One region of the Thioalkalivibrio sp. AKL7 genome, then DNA from elsewhere that is predicted to be linked to it. Evidence: predicted binding sites of a transcription regulator. Region 1 holds the regulator's gene; each other region holds the start of a gene.

Region 1 (4,211 bases):
CGATCAGGCGATGCCCGCGCGAGATCAGTTCCAGTGCGACCTCGCTCTTGCCGACGCTGGAGGCGCCGCTGATCAGCACCCCGATCCCGAGGATCTCCATGAACACGCCGTGGCGCACCTCGAAATGGGCCAGGCGCTGCTGCAGGAAATAGCGCAGCAGCGAGATGATCTCGTGACTGCTGGTGCTGGAGCACAGGATCAGCGGCAGCGCCTCCTGCGGGGCGTCGGGCATCTCCGAGAACGGACAGGTGTCCTCGGCGAAGATCACCGCGGTGGTCCCAGTGCGGGCCATCTCCAGGATCAGGTCGTTGCACTGGGTGGCGCTGAGGCTGGAGATGTAGCGGGCCTCGAAGTCGCCGATGATCTGGATGCGGTTGGGCCGGATCAGGTTGAGATGGCCGGCCAGCGGCAGGTCGTCCCCGTCGTCGCCGACCAGCTTGCGGTCGGGTGCTGCGTGTTCGCCGTGTACGAAGCGAAGATCCAGGCGGTTTCCCATGGCCTGGATCAGGCTCTCCACGTTGATGTCGCGGGCGATCCCGCCTTCTCCCAGCGCCTCGTTCATGGCAGACGCTGCGCGCCGGAATCGCGGCTGGCGGCGGGTTCCACGGGCTTAGTCCTCGCTGAAGCGGCGCACGAGTTCCTGTTCCAGGGCCGTCGCATCCCCGGCCCGGCGCAGCGCTCCGATGGTGTCTGGCTGCGACAGGCCGCGGGCGAGCTGGGCCAGCAGGTCGAGGTGGTCGCCGGTGGCGGCCTCCGGGACCAGCAGTGCGATCAGGATATCGACCGGCTCGTGATCCATGGCGTCGAAGTCGACGCCCTTGTCCAGGCGCAGCACGGCCACGCGCGGCGCCTCGAGATCGGCCAGGCGGCCATGGGGAATCGCAACCCCATGGCCGAGACCGGTGGATCCGAGTTTTTCGCGCGCGGACAGGGCCTCGAAGATCGCGTTGCTCCCCGGTCCCGTGCCGTCACCTCCGCCGGCGAGGAGGTCCGCCAGGGCCTCCAGGGCCCGTTTCTGGCTGGAACACTCGGGTTGCAGGCCAATGCGCTCGGAGGTGATCAGCTCGGCAATCGTCATGGATCAGGAGGCCTGCTCGCGGTTGCGCTGGGCACCTTCGGCGCGGTGGTGATCCTTGACCTTTTCCTTGTGCTTGATCAGCTGACGGTCGACTTTGTCGATCAGCGCGTCGATCGCGGCATACATGTCCTCGTGAGAGGCCTCGGCGTGGATGTGATTGCCGCTGACCTGGAGATTCGCTTCGGCCTGGTTGTGCTGATTCCGGGTCTTCTCGTGGGTCAGCACGACGTGGACGTCGATGACCTTGTCGAAGTGGCGCTCCAGCTTCGCGAACTTCTCGTTGACGTAGTCGCGCAGGGCGTCGGTGATGTCCACGTGGTGGCCGGTCAGGTTGATCTGCATGGTCAGGACTCCTTGGTTACTTGCTGCCGGTGGGCATCGAGGCCATCTGCCGGCGTTCGCTGGATGAAGGGATGTGCATCGCCTCGCGGTACTTGGCCACGGTGCGGCGCGCTACGTTGATGCCCCGGTCCGACAGGACCTGGGCGAGCCGGGCATCGCTGAGCGGCTTGTTCGGGGGTTCGTCGCCAATCAATTCGCGAATCATGGCACGGATGGCGGTGGCGGAACACTCGCCGCCATCGTTCGTGCCGACATGGCTGGAGAAGAAATACTTGAACTCGAAGACCCCGCGCGGGGTGTGCATGTATTTCTGCGTGGTAACCCGCGAGATGGTCGATTCGTGCATCTCCAGGGTCTCGGCAATGTCGCGCAGGATCAATGGCTGCATCGCGACGTCGCCATGCTCGAGAAAGCCCTGCTGGCGATGGACGATCGCCTCGGCGACCCGCAGCAGGGTGTCGTTGCGGCTGTGCAGGCTCTTCAGGAACCAGCGTGCCTCCTGCAGCTGATCGCGCATAAAGGCGCTGTCGCGGGCATCCGAGACTTGGCGCACCATGCCGGCGTAGAGGTCGTTGATGCGGATGCGCGGTGCGATCTCCGGGTTTAGATCCACGCGCCAGCCCTCGGTGGTGTGGCGCACGTAGACATCCGGGACTACGTATTCCGAGGTGGCGGAGCTGATCTGTGCGCCGGGGCGCGGGTTCAGGGTGCGGATCAGATCCAGTGCGCGGGCCAGTTCGTCCGGGTCGCGTACGCCGGACTGGCGCTGCAGGGCCTTGTAGTCGCGCTTGCCCAGGCTGTCCATGCCGTGTTCCAGGATCGCCCGTGCGGCCTCGCGGGCCGGGGCGTCCGGGGCCAGTTCGCGTAGCTGGATCTCCAGGCACTCCCGCAGGTTGCGCGCGCCGACCCCCAGCGGGTCGCACTGCTGAATCCAGTGGAGCACTGCCTCGACCTCGTCGACGCCGACGGTTTCATCCTCGCCTCGGCTGATGGTCTCGGCCAGGGTGTCGAGGTCGCCCTCGAGATAGCCGTCGGGGCTGATGGCGTCGATCAGGGCCGCCCCGATGCGCTGGTCGCGCGGTGTCAGATGGCTCAGATGCAGCTGCCACAGCAGGTGATCCTGCAGGCCCTCACCGTCGTCGTCGCTGGTGTTTTCCAGCGGGTCGCGGTCATCCACGCCCTTGTTGGGTGTCGGGGCCGGCTCGTAGATGTCGTCCCAGCGGCTGTCGGTCGTCAGTTCCTCGGGGATCACGTCGTCGCTGGTGGTGGTGGCCTCCATGCGATCGCCTTCCACCAGCTCGCCGTCCTGGTTCAGGCGCTCGGTGTCGGCCTCGGCCTCTTCGTCCTCGACCTGTTCGAGCATGGGGTTGCTCTCCAGCGCCTGCTGGATCTCCACCTGGAGCTCGAGCGTGGACAGCTGCAACAGGCGGATCGCCTGCTGCAGTTGCGGGGTCATGGTCAGCGTCTGACCCAGCTGCAGATTCAGGCCGGGTTTCAGCATCGGGTATGCGGGGCGAGGGTGGGCATTGATGGAATCTTAAAGCCTGCCTTGTGGTTTGTGCACCGACCGGGCCGCATGTGGGGCGCTTTCACAGGCGGAAGTTCTCGCCGAGATAGACCCGGCGCACCTGGGGATCGGCCAGCAGCTCGTCCGGTGTCCCGGCGGCCAGCAGGCGGCCTTCGCTAAGAATATAGGCCCTGTGGCAGATGCCGAGGGTCTCGCGCACGTTGTGATCGGAGATCAGTACGCCGATGCCGCGCTGGGCGAGATGCCGAATCACGTCCTGGATGTCGCCCACCGAGATCGGGTCCACCCCGGCGAAGGGCTCGTCCAGGCAGATGAACTTCGGATCCCCGGCCAGGGCGCGGGCGATCTCGGCGCGGCGCCGTTCGCCGCCGGACAGCGCGATGCCCGGGCTGTGGCGCACGGTCTCGAGCTGGAACTCCTCGATCAGCGCATCGCCAATGCGGCGGCGCTCGTGGCGATCCAGCCCGGGGCGCAGCTCGAGCACGGCCTGCAGGTTGTCCCACACGCTCAGGCGGCGAAAGATCGAGGCCTCCTGCGGCAGGTAGCCGAGGCCGGCGCGCGCGCGCACGTGGATGGGGGCGCGGGTGATATCGCGCTCGCCCAGGGTGATGCGCCCGGCATTGGGGCGGATCAGCCCGACCAGGCTGTAGAAGCAGGTGGTCTTGCCGGCCCCGTTCGGGCCCAGCAGGCCGACCACCTCGCCGGGCGCGAGGTCGACGTCCACCTGGTCCAGCACCGTGCGCTGGCCGTAGCGCTTGGTCAGCTCGCGTCCGATCAGGCGGTCGTTGGTTTGTGCCGATGTGGCGGATGGGCTGGGGGCGGTGGCGTTCATTCGTCGTCGCGCGGCTGGATGGTGATGCGCACGCGCTCGCTGTCGCCTTCGCCGCGTTCGGCCTCGATCACGTCGGTCGTCAGGTCGTAGGTGATGCGCTTGCCGCGCGCCTCCTCGCTGGTGGTGATCACATGGGCCTGGTCGGTGAGGATCATGCGGTCTTCGTTCAGCAGGTAGTCGATGCGCAGGGCGGTGGCAATGCGCATCTCTCCGGTTTCCGGATCGGGTGATTCGAGGCGTGCCGGCTCGCCGTGGGCCTCCATTTCGTAGGGGCGGCGATCGCGGGTGCGCACGTAGACCTTGTCGGCCTCCAGGGTCATGTCGCCGCGGATCACGATCACGTCGCCGGTGTAGGTCCCCAGCCCCTGGCGTTCGTCCATCTCCGCGCGGTCGGCAGTGATCTCCACCGGCAGCGCCGGGCCCGAGCCCTG
Region 2 (4,211 bases), on a different contig from region 1:
CACCGTCGACTTGCCGCAGCCGGAGTGGCCGATGATGGAGATGAACTCGCCGCGGTCCACGTGCAGGTCGACGTCGCGCAGCACCTCGGTAGCCGAAGGCCCTTCGCCAAAGGTCTTGTGGACGTGTTCAATGGAGAGATAGCTGGTCATGATGTTTCTCCTGTAAGGGGCCGGCTCAGCCGGCCTGCGTGCCACGGGTAACCCAGTTGCCGACGATGGCAACCAGACGGTCGAGGAAGAACCCGACCAGGCCGACGTAGACGAGCGCGAGCACGATGTCGCTGAGCATGGAGGCGTTCCAGGCATCCCAGATAAAGAAGCCGATACCAACACCACCGATCAGCATCTCGGCGGCCACGATCGCTAGCCAGGCGAGACCGATCCCGATGCGCAAACCGGAAAAGACATACGGCGCGGCGGCCGGGAGCATGATCTTGGTGAAGTACTCGAAGCCGTTCAGGCGCAGCACGCGGGCCACGTTCACGTAGTCCTGCGAGATGTTCCGGATACCGACGGAGGTGTTGATGATGATCGGCCAGATCGCGGTGATGAAGATCACGAAGATCGCCGACGGATTGCTGGCCTGGAACGCGGCCAGCGAGATCGGCAGCCAGGCCAGCGGCGGCACGGTGCGCAACACCTGGAACAACGGGTCCAGACCGCGCATCGCCCAGGTGGACTGACCCACCAGCACGCCCAGGCCAATGCCGGCGACCACCGCCAGCGCATAGCCATAGGCCACGCGCTCGAGGCTGGCCAGCAACTGCCAGGCCATGCCGACGTCGTTGCCGCCGTAGTCATAGAAGGGATTGACGATCAGTTCCCAGGTGTCGGTAATCACCTGGCTCGGGGCGGGCAACACGGCTCCCGGGGAGGACGCCATCATCTCCCAGATAAGCAAAAAAAGCGCTGTGACGACCACCGGCGGCACCACGACCGCGGCAGTATTGCGCAGGCGCCGGGCCCAGGCCCCGGGATCTGCCCCGGGGCGCGGCTGGGGTCTGGCCGCAATGGTGGTGGCCTTCCGGGCCACGGGCCGGGTGGGCGATGCCTCGACCACCGGGCGCTCGCGCCCGGAGCCGAAGGTCATGGTGCGGTCGAGAATGGCACTCATGGCGGAATCCTCTTGAATCGTTTTTTCGGGTGTCGTCGGGCCACCGCGTCAGGACGCGATCGCCTTGATGTCCAGGCTGTCGAGATAGGCCTGCGGGTTCTCGGGATCGAAGACCTTGCCGTCAAAGAAGGCCTCCTTGCCGCGCGAGGTGGACGCGGGGATGTCGGCAGAGTCGATACCGAGCTCGGCGGCCGCCTCGCGCCAGATGTCCTCGCGGTTGACCTCGTCCACCAGCGCCGGCATGTCCAGATCCGGCGGCAGATAACCCCAGCGGATGTCCTCGGTGAGGAACCACAGGTCGTGGCTCTTGAACGGGTAGGAGGCGTGGTCCTTCCAGTAGCGCATCTGGTCCGGGTGGTCCTCGACCACGCGGCCGGTGCCGTAGTCGAAGTTCCCCTGCATGCGGTCGATGATGTCGCCGTACGGGGCGTGGATGTAGCGCCGGCGCGAGCAGATCTCGGCGACCTCCTCCTTGTTCGCCGGGTCCTCGCAGTACATCTGCGCCTCCATCACCGCCATGGTCAGGGCGCGCGCCGCGTTCGGATGAGCCTCCACCCAGTCGGCACGCATGCCCAGCGCCTTCTCCGGGTGGTTGTGCCACAGTTCGCCGGTGGTGTTGGCGGTGTAGCCGATGCCCTGATTGATCAACTGCATGTTCCACGGCTCGCAGACACAAAAGGTGTCCATGGACCCGACGCGCATGTTGGCAACCATCTGCGCCGGCGGGACCACGATGGTGGCGATGTCGCGGTCCGGATCGATCCCGCCGGCGGCCATCCAGTAGCGGATCCACAGATCATGGGTCCCGCCCGGGAAGGTCATCGCCGCACGAATGTCGTCACCGCCGGCGGCCTTCTCGGCCAGGGCGCCCTTGAACTCCGTGGTGTCGGTGCCGACCTTCAGGTCCGCGTACTCGTCCCCGACCGAGATGCACTGCCCGGCCAGGTTCAGTCGCGCGAGGATCGTCATCGGCGTGCCCCGGCGATGGATCAGGTAGGGCATTGGCGTGAGAATGTGCGATCCATCGATTCCGCCGCGTTGCGACCCCAGATCCAGGTTGTCGCGCACCGTGCCCCAGGAGGACTGCTTCAGCACCTGCACATCGGGCATGCCGTGAGCGGCGAAAAAGCCCTTCTCCAGCGCAATGAACAGCGGTGCGGCATCCGTCAGCGCGATGAAGCCGAGCTTCGCCTCGGTGGTCTCCGGCTTGCCATTGCCGGCCTTCGCATAGCCCCAGGGCGCCGCGCCCGAAAGGCCCATTGCCGTGGCGCCGATTCCGGCGGCCATGCCGCCCAGGAAACGCCGGCGCGACAGGCCGGAGGTGTTCTTCGTGTCGTTCGTTTGATCGGTCATTACGGGTTCACTCCCCTTGTCAGCAAACACATCCCAAAAACGACAAAAGGCGTCGCATCAGCCCGGCCGCTTGTGCAGCCGGGTGATGGACGCCTTTGTCCAGTCTCACGGGAGCCCCGGTCATCGGGTCTCCCTGTTGTCAGGCGACGAACCGCCGTTGGCTCGTCTTGCCCATACTCCTGCAGGAGGTGTGCCAATTAGCCGTTGCTAGGCGACCATGCGGGAAACAATCGCCACGTGGCGCGGAAAAATCGGATGGTTTCGAACACCGGGTCGAACGCTTGCGGGAAGCCCGAAGTCCGGAAGCCGATCCCTAAGGCACCAGCCTGGGGCGCACTTGCGGTGCAGTTGACCTGCAATAGTGCGCTGCCAGAGGGCGACCTAACCCGCCGTAGGAGCCGCCTTGGCGGCGAAGCCCCTGCCCGCGCCGGACTTTGGCAGGGGCTTCGCCGCCAAGGCGGCTCCTACAGGCCCTTCCCCAGCAGGTCGGACATGGCGACGGTCGCCTCGGCCACCTCGGCCAGACGCCGGTTCTGGTTCATCGCAGTCTGGCGCAGGAGCTTGTAGGCCTGGTCCTCCGTCAGGCCGCGATGCTGGATTAGCAGTGCCTTGGCTCGCTCAATCGTCTTGCGCTCGGCCAAGGCCTGGCGCGCCGCCTGCAGCTCGTCCTCCACCGACTGCAGACGACTGGCCTGGCGTTGCACCAGGTCCATCACCGAATGTCCGACGATCGGCACATTGAGCGGGTTATCGCCGCCCACGCCGTCGGAATCCAGCCCCTCGGGCGCACCGAAGAACACCGCATACGGCACGCTGTCACGCAGCTCCGACTCGGCCAGCTGCGCGATACGGTCACGCACCGCACCCAGGTCCGCGCGATCCGCCGCGATACGCGCCGAACAGCACTCGTTCAGATGCATCTCCAGCCGGTCCTCGATCTCCTTCATCGCGTCGATCCGCGCGGTGGCGCAGGCAAACCAGGCCTCGGCCCGCGCCGGGTCCGGCTGGCCATCGGCCTGGGTGCAGGCCTGACGGCGCAGGCGCTCGACCTCGGCCGCGAAGCTCGCGCCCTGCAACTGACGCCAGGCACCGCAGGCCGATTCCGGGGCAAACTCGGAGAAGATGTGAAACGAACGCTCCTGGGCATCGATGCGGTGCAGCAGGGCCTGACGCAACTCGCCGTCGAACACGCCCTGGCCAAAGCCGGCCGCGCCGATCGCACGCTCCTGACCCGCAAGCTCCTTGCCCTGCATGAAGTTCAAAAGAGCGACCAGTGCACCGGAGACCTCCGGGTCGGTAGCCGAGTCCGCAGCCTCGAATACCACGCCCAGAAGCGAACGGATCAGTTCGCTGAAGCCGCGCATCGCCTCCATTGGCGAAAGCGTGCGCTCGTTGACCTCCTCGCGCAGGCTGGGCAGCCCGGACAGTCCGTGCAAGGCCAGTGCCATGCGTCCCAGCAACCGGCCGCGTGCATGGGCACAGGCCCCCGGCTGTAACCAGCCATCAAGGTGTTCGCGAAAGGCCGCCGCCGTGGTGTCGGATTCGGTTCGATACTGCCCCAGCTCCTCGGCATAACGCTGGCCAGCCGAGCCGATCCAGAGGCTGGAAGCGCCGCGTTCACGCTGCAGTTGATGCACCAGGGCACGGATGCGCCCGACCAGTTGCACGGCCTCCAGCAGGCGCTCCAGGCTCACTACCTCGCATTTGCGCGAGGCGACCAGGAAATCGCCAATAGCCTCTTCAT
Region 3 (4,211 bases), on a different contig from region 1:
CGAGCACGCGGCGCCGGATCTCTCCGACGCCCTGGAGGCCCTGCCGGCCCAACAGATGGAGGCCTTCTTCCAGCGCCTGGATGTCGAGTGCACGGCGGATATCTACGCCCACCTGGAATCGGACCACCAGTCCCGCGTGTTTCAGGCGCTGGACGACGAGCATGCCAGCCGCCTGGTCGCGGCACTGTCCTACGACGACGCGGTCTCGGTGATCGACGGGCTGGAGGACGAACAGGCCGAATCCCTGCTCGAGACCCTGCCGGACGAAGACCAGGAGGCCCTGGAGACCCTGCTCGGCTACCCGGAGGAGAGCGCCGGGCGCCTGATGACGCCCGAGTTCGCCACGGTCCAGCCCGACTGGTCGGTGGCCGAGGCCATGGATCACCTGCGCGAACAGAGCGATCTGGCCGAGACCATCAACACCATCTTCGTGGTCACGCCGACCGGCGAACTGCTCGGCTGGGTGCGCCTGAAGGGGCTGCTGCTGTCGCGCCCCACCACCAGCGTGCGCGAGCGCATGAACACCGATGTCGTCAGCATCAGTGCGGAGGAAGACCGCGAAGAAGCCGCCCACCGCATCAGCCACTACGACCTGGACGTCCTCCCGGTGGTCGACGACAACGGCCACCTGCTGGGCATCATCACCGTCGACGACGTAATGGACGTGCTGCGCGCCGAGACCACCGAGGACTTCCACCGCATGGCCGCGGTGGGCGACGTCGTGCTCTCGCTGCGCGATGCCAGCATGCAGCTGCTTTACCGCAAGCGCATCGGCTGGCTGGTCATCCTGGTGGCCGTGAACATCCTCTCCGGCCTGGCCATCGCCCACTTCGAGGCGGCCATCGAGACCGTGGTCGCGCTGATCTTCTTCCTGCCCATGGTCATCGCCTCGGGTGGCAACGCCGGCGCCCAGGCCTCCACCCTGGTCGTACGCTCGCTCGCCACCAACGACATCAAGCCCCAGGACTGGTGGCGCCTGGGCGGCAAGGAGATCCTGGTCGCCTCCGCCCTCGGCGCCACCCTGGCCGGTGCCATCTGGCTCTCCGGCAACTGGCTGGGCAGCCTCGAGGTCGCCAACGCGATCGCGCTCGGCATGTTCCTGGTGGTCCTGTTCGGCTCCCTGTTCGGCCTGCTGCTGCCGTTCACCCTCACCCGCCTGGGCGTCGACCCCGCCGTCGCCAGCGCCCCGCTCATCACCTCCGTCGTCGACGTCGTCGGCATCACCATCTACTTCGCCACCGCCGTCGCCATCCTCGGCCTCTAGCTCCTCAGGCCCCGCCCCCAACCCTCCCTGTAGGAGCGTGCTCGCACGCGAAGCCCCTGCCAAAGCCGAATCCGGAAAACGCCGCGAACCTTGCCCCCACATCACACGGCCAACAGACCTCATCATCCCGGCCCCCGTCACGCCCCCTGGTCATCCCGACCACAGCACCCTCCACCCGTCATCCCGGCCGTAGCGCAGCGAAGAGCCGGGATCTCCACCGCTCGAACAGCCCCCGGATCGATGCTCCCCACCATGACAACCAGGGGCACCCCAGCCCCCCAGGGTGACAACGTGCGTCACATCACATGACCATTTTTGTCACGTGACACACCCTGGAAGCGCGCGTGCGTGACCCATGCCACAGACCCCACCGCGCCCGGGCGCCGTTTTCACGCATTCCCGCACTCTTGGCACGCCCAATGCATCTCCTCAGACAGCTGCCCACGGGGTGGCCGGGCCGAAGGCCCAGCTTTTATCACATCAAGGGAGAACCACCATGCAAAAAGTGAAGAGTGCCCAGAAGGGCTTCACGCTGATCGAACTGATGATCGTTGTGGCGATCATCGGCATCCTCGCCGCAATCGCCCTGCCGGCCTACCAGGACTACACCGCCCGCGCCCAGGCTTCCGAGGCCCTTAGCGTGACTGCCGGCGCCCGTGCCGACTTCGCCGTCGCCTCCTCTGAAGGCCGCGCTTTCAATGACGCCTCCGTCACCAGCCTGGACGGCAAGTACGTCGGCGACGTGCGCTTTATCAACCCGAGCGCCTTCGAAGTCGAATTCACTGAGGGCGTCCTCGCCAACGCGACTAGCCCGGTGCTGACTCTCACCCCGGACGTGGACGCCACCACCGGTCAGATTACGCAGTGGGTTTGCACCGGCCTGGAGCCAAACTACATCCCGTCCGGCTGCCAGTAACAGGAGCCAGATGAACCGGAAACCCATCGGGCATTCGGTTGAGCCGCCGTGCATCGCACGGCGGCTTTTTTGTGCCCGGACGGCGCCCCCCGATCAGCGCCCCCACCGCCTCCTCCGACTCGGTTACCGTTGCAACCGGCCCGAAACCGGCTCTGAGCCCGTGACGGAACACGATGCCTGCCCGACAGGCCCGCCCACTAGGAATCTCGCGCTCGGACACCCCCGCGGATTCCGCTCCCCCGGCATTCAAACGCCCCAAGGCCCGACACCATGCAGACGCCTCAGAGCCCCCAACGCCGCTTTCTGCCATTTGTCCTCCTTGTGGCCGGGCTTGCCCTAGTCGCCGGCGCCTATTCCCTAGCCCTGCCCGGTTACTGGCTGTTCGACGACTGGCCCAACCTGGCTCAGTTGATCCAAGTTGACGATATCCGGACCGCACTCCACTTCATCCTTGCCGGCAACGCCGGCCCTCTGGGACGGCCCGTTTCGCTCGCGACCTTCGCCCTGCAGGCCGATGCCTGGGACACCCGTCCCGAAGCCATGCTTGCCGTGAATTTCGGCATCCACCTGCTGTCGATCCTCGCGGTGTTTTTCCTGGCGGCCGGCCTGGCTCGCATCGGCCCGCCGCAGGATGCGCTGCGTGCGCGCTGGATCGGCGCCTTCGTCGCCCTGCTCTGGGGGCTCGCTCCGTTCCTGGCGACCACGCACCTGATGGTCATCCAGCGCATGACCAGCCTTTCGGCGCTGTTCCTGTTTGCCGGACTGGCTTTGTTCGTCTGGGCGCACCTGACCGATCGACGCAACCTGCGCCTTGCGGCCCTGGTTGCGGGCCTCGGGCTGGGTACCCTGCTGGCCACGTTCTCCAAGGAGAACGGGGCCCTGCTGCCGCTGTTGGCCCTGACGATCCTGGTCCTGTGGATCCCACGTGAACAGTGGCTGACCGGAACGGTCGAGCGGCTTGCGCTCGGGTTGCTGGTGCTCCTGCCCAGTCTGTTCATCCTGGGTTACCTGGGGCTGGGCTTCATCGAGACCCTGCAGCGCGGGGATTACGGGCCCCGGCGGGATTTCACACCCGTGGAGCGCCTGCTCACCCAGCCGGTGATCCTGCTGGACTATCTCCGCCAGTTGCTGCTGCCGCAGGCTGTTGCTGTCACACCCTTCATGGATCACATCCCGCCATCCCGCGGCTGGTTGGAACCGCCGATCACTCTGGTGGCCTGGCTTTTCTGGGGAACGCTGGTGGCGGCCGCCATTGCCCTGCGTCGGCTTGCACCATGGTTCGTCTTCGGGCTCGGCTTCTTCCTGCTCGGGCACATCCTCGAGTCCACCCATATCGGGCTGGAACTGTACTTCGCCCACCGCAACTACGTCCCGGCATTCGGGCTGTTCTTTGCCCTGGTGTATTTCGCCCTGACCATCTCGCCTGCACACTTCCGCGTGGCGGCTGTTGTGCTCCTCGCCTACGCCCTGGTGTACACGCTGGTTTTGTTCCAAGTCACCGCGCACTGGAACGACAAACGCGTCAACGCCGAGCTCTGGCTCGAGTACAACCCACACTCCATCCGGGCCCACCAGTTCCTGGCGATGCAGCATATGGCCGCTGGCGATTTCGAAAACGCCCGACAGACCCTGGACCGGGCCGCAGACAGACAGCCCGAAGTGCTTCTCTCCCAACTCCAGCGCACGGCCATTTGCGTGAACAACGAGGACTCCTTCCCCGAACTGCTGGCCGAAGTTGAAAGGGCGCTGCGCACCTCATCCCTCTACCGCCCCGCGGTAGCCATGGAGCTGAACCGTACGGCCCGGCGGGCAGAGCCCTCGCCGCTCTGCCCGCCCAGAACCCACGCGGCGTTGATTCGCCTGGCGGATGCCCTGCTCGACAACCCACGGTACGGTGAGCGGTCGTTCACGCGCTCCCACCTTCTGCTGGCCAAGGCCTATGCCTACGTGGAAAAGGGTCAGCCGGAAGCGGCCGTTCCCCTTTTCAAGGAGGCGGTGCGCGAACGCCCGGATATTCACGCAGCCTTTCAG
Region 4 (4,211 bases), on a different contig from region 1:
TTCAAGGATGGCCAGGAAGCACTGGACTTCCTCGAGCAGAAGGCCACGGAAGGGCCGGTAGGGGACCAGGTCGAACTGGTGATCTCGGATATCGAGATGCCACGCATGGACGGCTATACCCTGACCGCGCGCATCCGGGACAACACCGCGCTGAAGGACCTGAAGGTGCTGCTGCACTCCTCGCTGAGCGGTGAGTTCAATACCGACATGGTTAAGCGCGCGGGCGCGGATGCCTTTCTCTCCAAGTTCAATCCCGATGAGCTGGCCAATGCCGTACTGGATCAGACCGGGCGCGAGAGTCAGCAGGCCGAATGACCGGTCGGGCGGAACCGCGTTGCCGCTCGGCAAGCCCGGAGCGGCGATGGGTGGCCGGAAGTCGGTGTGTATGGTGCCATGCGCGCGACGCCGTATACTCGATCCGATCTTCTGGATCACCCCGGTTTTCCGGCCAAGCGGCCCCGGTCAAGGATTCGTCATCAGGATGCCTAATCACGATGGACAGCGCTCAGGGATGACTCGGTGATCGATTCCCGCGACTACGAGGAGTTCTCCCGCTTCCTGCAGGACTGCTGCGGCTTGGTGTTGGGTGACAGCCGCCAGTACCTGGTTTCCAGTCGTCTGTCGCGGCTGCTCGACGAGTTCGACTTCAAGAGCGTCCCGGAACTGCTGCATGCGATGCGGCAGGCCCCGAATCCGCGTCTGCGCACCCGCGTGATCGATGCGATGACGACCAACGAGACGTCCTGGTTCCGCGATGGCTTTCCGTTCGAGATCCTGCGCCACGTGCTGTTGCCGGAACTGGCCGCGAAGGGAGGCAGCATCAAGGTCTGGTCCGCGGGCTGCTCCAGTGGGCAGGAGGCCTATACGATCTCCATGGTGGTCTCGGAATGGGAAGAATCGCGGCCGGCCCGGAAGGTACCGGTTTCCATTCTTGGCACGGACCTATCAGAGAAGATCCTGGACGATGCGCGGCGGGCCGTGTACGACGGCCTGAGCATCGTGCGCGGGCTCAGCGAGAGCCGGCGCGCGCGCTTCTTCGAGACCGTCGCGGATGGCCACAAGGTGATCCCGGATGTGCAGCGGCGCTGTCGCTTTCAGAAGCTCAACCTGATCGACAGCTATGCGGCGCTGGGCAAGTTCGACCTGGTGTTCTGCCGTAATGTGCTGATCTATTTCTCGGGCGACACCAAGCGACAGGTTCTTGACGCTATCGCCCGGCAGATGAATCCGGGCGGGTATCTGTTTCTTGGCGCTTCCGAGACCGCAGGGCCCTACACCCAGGCCTTCGAGACCGTACGAACCGAGTACGGCTCGGTACTTCGTCTGAAGTCCTGACGTAATCCAGCCCCGGGGCTGATCCCCGGGAACGCCCGTGCAATGCGGACGGCGAGTCGCTCCATCCCTTCCCCTGGCTGCCCACTGTGCCTGCGCCCCTGCGGCACGTCGCTCGAGAATGGCATAACGATTGCTTCAGTTCCCCTGCGAAGGGTCGCAATCGGTGCGCCCCGTTCTCCAAGCGAGGGTCCGCCACGGGCGGACAGGACGGAAGCGATGAGTCTCTCTCTCGACAAGGCGATGGGTATTTCTCCGCAGGCGGTGAACGTGCGGGCGCAGCGCATGGAGCTGCTGGCCTCCAACATCGCCAACGCGGATACCCCGAACTACAAGGCGCGGGATATCGATTTTCGTGCGGTGCTCGAATCCGCGGCCGGCGGCGGCAATACCTTGCCCATGGCGCGCAGCCAGGCGGCGCATCTCGACCCCAACGCTGGCGCGATGAACGGGCAGGTCGAGGCGCTTTACCGCGTCCCCTCGCAGGCGTCGCTGGATGGCAACACGGTGGACCCGCAGATGGAGCGGGCCGCCTTTGCCGAGAACGCCGTTCAATATCAGAGCAGCCTGGAATTCCTCAATCGCCGGGTCTCCGGCATCCGCGAAGCCCTGCGGGGCGACCGCTAACGCGGACCTGATCGGGAGATCGATGTCGTGAGCAACCTTTTCAGCCTGTTCAATACCTCCGCCTCGGCGCTGTCGGCGCAGTCGGTGCGCCTGAACACCGTGGCCTCGAACCTGGCCAACGCGAACACCGCCGCGACCAACCCCGACGAGGCCTATCGCGCCAAGCAGGTGCTGTTCCAGAGCGTGATGGACCAGGCCAACCCGAACGGTTCGTCGACGGCCGTTCGGGTGGCCGGCGTGACCGAGTCGCAGGCGGCGCCGCATGCGCATTACGAACCCCATCACCCGCAGGCCAACGAGGAGGGCTACATCTTCCGTCCGGCCATCAGCGTGGTGGAGGAGATGGCCAACATGATGTCCGCCTCGCGCAATTACGAAGCCAACGTGGAGGTGATGGAGACCTCGCGTCAGCTGCTCCAGCGCACATTGCAGATCGGTCAAGGCTAGGGAGCCATCGATGACACAGATATCCCCCGAATTGCTGGATCGCCTGGGCCTCTCGCGCCCCGAGCAGAAACAGGACAAGGACATGGACCGCCTGGGCCAGTCCGACTTCCTCAAGCTGATGACGACCCAGCTGGAGAATCAGGACCCAATGGAGCCGATGGACAACGGCGACTTCCTGGGCCAGATGGCGCAGTTCTCGACCGTAACCGGCATCGAGGAGCTGTCCAAATCCTTCCAGCAGCTGGCGCAGTCGCTGGGCCAGAACCAGACGCTGCAGGCCGCCTCCCTGGTAGGCAAGGACGTGCTGGTTCCCGTCGAATTCGGCGAGCTGGGTCCGGACGGCATGGTCAAGGGTGCGGTGGACCTGGATCGCTCCACGGAGGAGCTGCAGATCGACGTGTACAGCCCGAACGGCGAGCGCATCCGCCGCATGAACCTGGGCGCCGCCGGCAGCGGCTTGCAGGAGTTCAGCTGGAACGGCATGCGCGACGACGGGACCTTCGCACCCCCGGGCGTCTACGAGTTCAAGGCCACGGCCCGCTCCGGGACCCAGTCCGAGGCCGTGGATACCTTCCTGGATGCCCGCGTGGAGAGCGTCGCGGTGGGCAATGATTCCGGGCTGGCACTGACCGTGCAAGGCCTGGGCGAGATCAGCTTTTCGGATGTACGGCGGATTGGCGGCTAACGGCCGGCGCGCGTCGAACGAACCCTAACGGAGGAAACACCCCATGCCCTTCAATATCGGATTGAGCGGACTGAACGCGGCCCAGGCCGACCTGCAGACCACCGGCAACAACGTCTCCAACTCCGGGACCACCGGATTCAAGCGCTCGCGGGCGGAATTCGGTGACGTGTTTGCCCAGAGCTTCGGCGGCATCAGCCAGACGGCGATCGGTTCCGGTACGCGCCTGCAGGCGGTGACCCAGCAGTTTTCGCAGGGTCGGACGGAGTTTACCGAGAACGGCCTGGACCTGGCCATCAACGGCGAGGGCTTCTTCGTCCTGAACGACCAGGGCAGCACGGTGTACAGCCGTGCTGGGGCCTTTCAGGTGGACCGCGACGGCTATCTGGTAAACAACCAGGGTCTGCGCCTGCGTGGCTATGACGAGGCGGGGGGTACGAATCTCGGGGATTTGCGTCTGCAAACCGATACGGCCGCTCCCCAGGCCACCGAAAACCTTGAGGCACTGATTAACTTGCGTTCGGATGCGGCGACATTGAGTGACGATCCGGACGATTTCGATCTCGAGGACCCGGAGACCTACAACTTCTCCACCTCGCTCACGATGTATGACTCCCTGGGTATTGCGCGGGACGCCAACCTCTACTTCGTGAAGACGGACCAGAACGAGTGGAATGCCCATGTTGCGGTGCGTGACGAGAATGGTGAGTTGCAGGAGGTCGAGTACCCGATTGACCCGGTTACTAGCAATCCAGCATCTGCGCTACGACTGGAGTTTGACCAAAGTGGTCAGCTGGACGGTGTCATCCCCGGGGCTGAAGGCCTTACTGTCCCGGGCGGTAGCTTGGACGGCGCGGATGATTTGGTCTTCGATATCGACTTCGACGGTACGACGCAGTTCGGTGGTGATTTCTCGGTGAACGACCTGAATCAGGACGGTTTCGCCTCCGGCCAGCTGACCGGCATCGATATCGATCAGACCGGTGTAGTGTTCGCGCGCTTCACCAATGGTCAGTCCTCGGTTCTCGGCCAGCTGGCGCTGGCGAATTTCCCCAACCCTCAGGGTCTGGAACAGCTAGGTGACAACAACTGGGCCGAAACCTTCGCGGCGGGTGACGTGCGA

The links. Region 1 encodes sigma-54, which starts transcription at its own class of promoters, with help from an activator protein. Its sites were predicted from a motif close to TGGCANGNTNCNTGCTT; they were not measured.
Region 2: the regulator sigma-54 is predicted to act here: its motif matches at 2,647-2,663, upstream of G315_RS0109870 (CmpA/NrtA family ABC transporter substrate-binding protein).
Region 3: the regulator sigma-54 is predicted to act here: its motif matches at 1,673-1,689, upstream of G315_RS0106915 (pilin).
Region 4: the regulator sigma-54 is predicted to act here: its motif matches at 1,455-1,471, upstream of flgB (flagellar basal body rod protein FlgB).

The regions. Positions count from the first base shown of each region.
Region 1 is NZ_KB906948.1:348,425-352,635, forward strand. It holds gene hprK (HPr(Ser) kinase/phosphatase) at 1-562, opposite strand, end outside; gene G315_RS0104540 (PTS sugar transporter subunit IIA) at 611-1,078, opposite strand; gene hpf (ribosome hibernation-promoting factor, HPF/YfiA family) at 1,082-1,420, opposite strand; gene G315_RS0104550 (RNA polymerase factor sigma-54) at 1,437-2,921, opposite strand; gene lptB (LPS export ABC transporter ATP-binding protein) at 3,010-3,780, opposite strand; gene lptA (lipopolysaccharide transport periplasmic protein LptA) at 3,777-4,211, opposite strand, start outside.
Region 2 is NZ_KB906952.1:17,323-21,533, forward strand. It holds gene G315_RS0109860 (ABC transporter ATP-binding protein) at 1-150, opposite strand, end outside; gene ntrB (nitrate ABC transporter permease) at 176-1,114, opposite strand; gene G315_RS0109870 (CmpA/NrtA family ABC transporter substrate-binding protein) at 1,163-2,467, opposite strand; gene G315_RS0109875 (nitrate regulatory protein) at 2,932-4,211, opposite strand, start outside.
Region 3 is NZ_KB906949.1:403,073-407,283, reverse strand. It holds gene mgtE (magnesium transporter) at 1-1,264, shown strand, start outside; gene G315_RS0106915 (pilin) at 1,761-2,180, shown strand; gene G315_RS0106910 (tetratricopeptide repeat protein) at 2,451-4,211, shown strand, end outside.
Region 4 is NZ_KB906947.1:571,272-575,482, reverse strand. It holds gene G315_RS0102580 (chemotaxis protein CheV) at 1-315, shown strand, start outside; gene G315_RS0102575 (protein-glutamate O-methyltransferase CheR) at 520-1,335, shown strand; gene flgB (flagellar basal body rod protein FlgB) at 1,552-1,959, shown strand; gene flgC (flagellar basal body rod protein FlgC) at 1,987-2,406, shown strand; gene G315_RS0102560 (flagellar hook assembly protein FlgD) at 2,417-3,091, shown strand; gene flgE (flagellar hook protein FlgE) at 3,135-4,211, shown strand, end outside.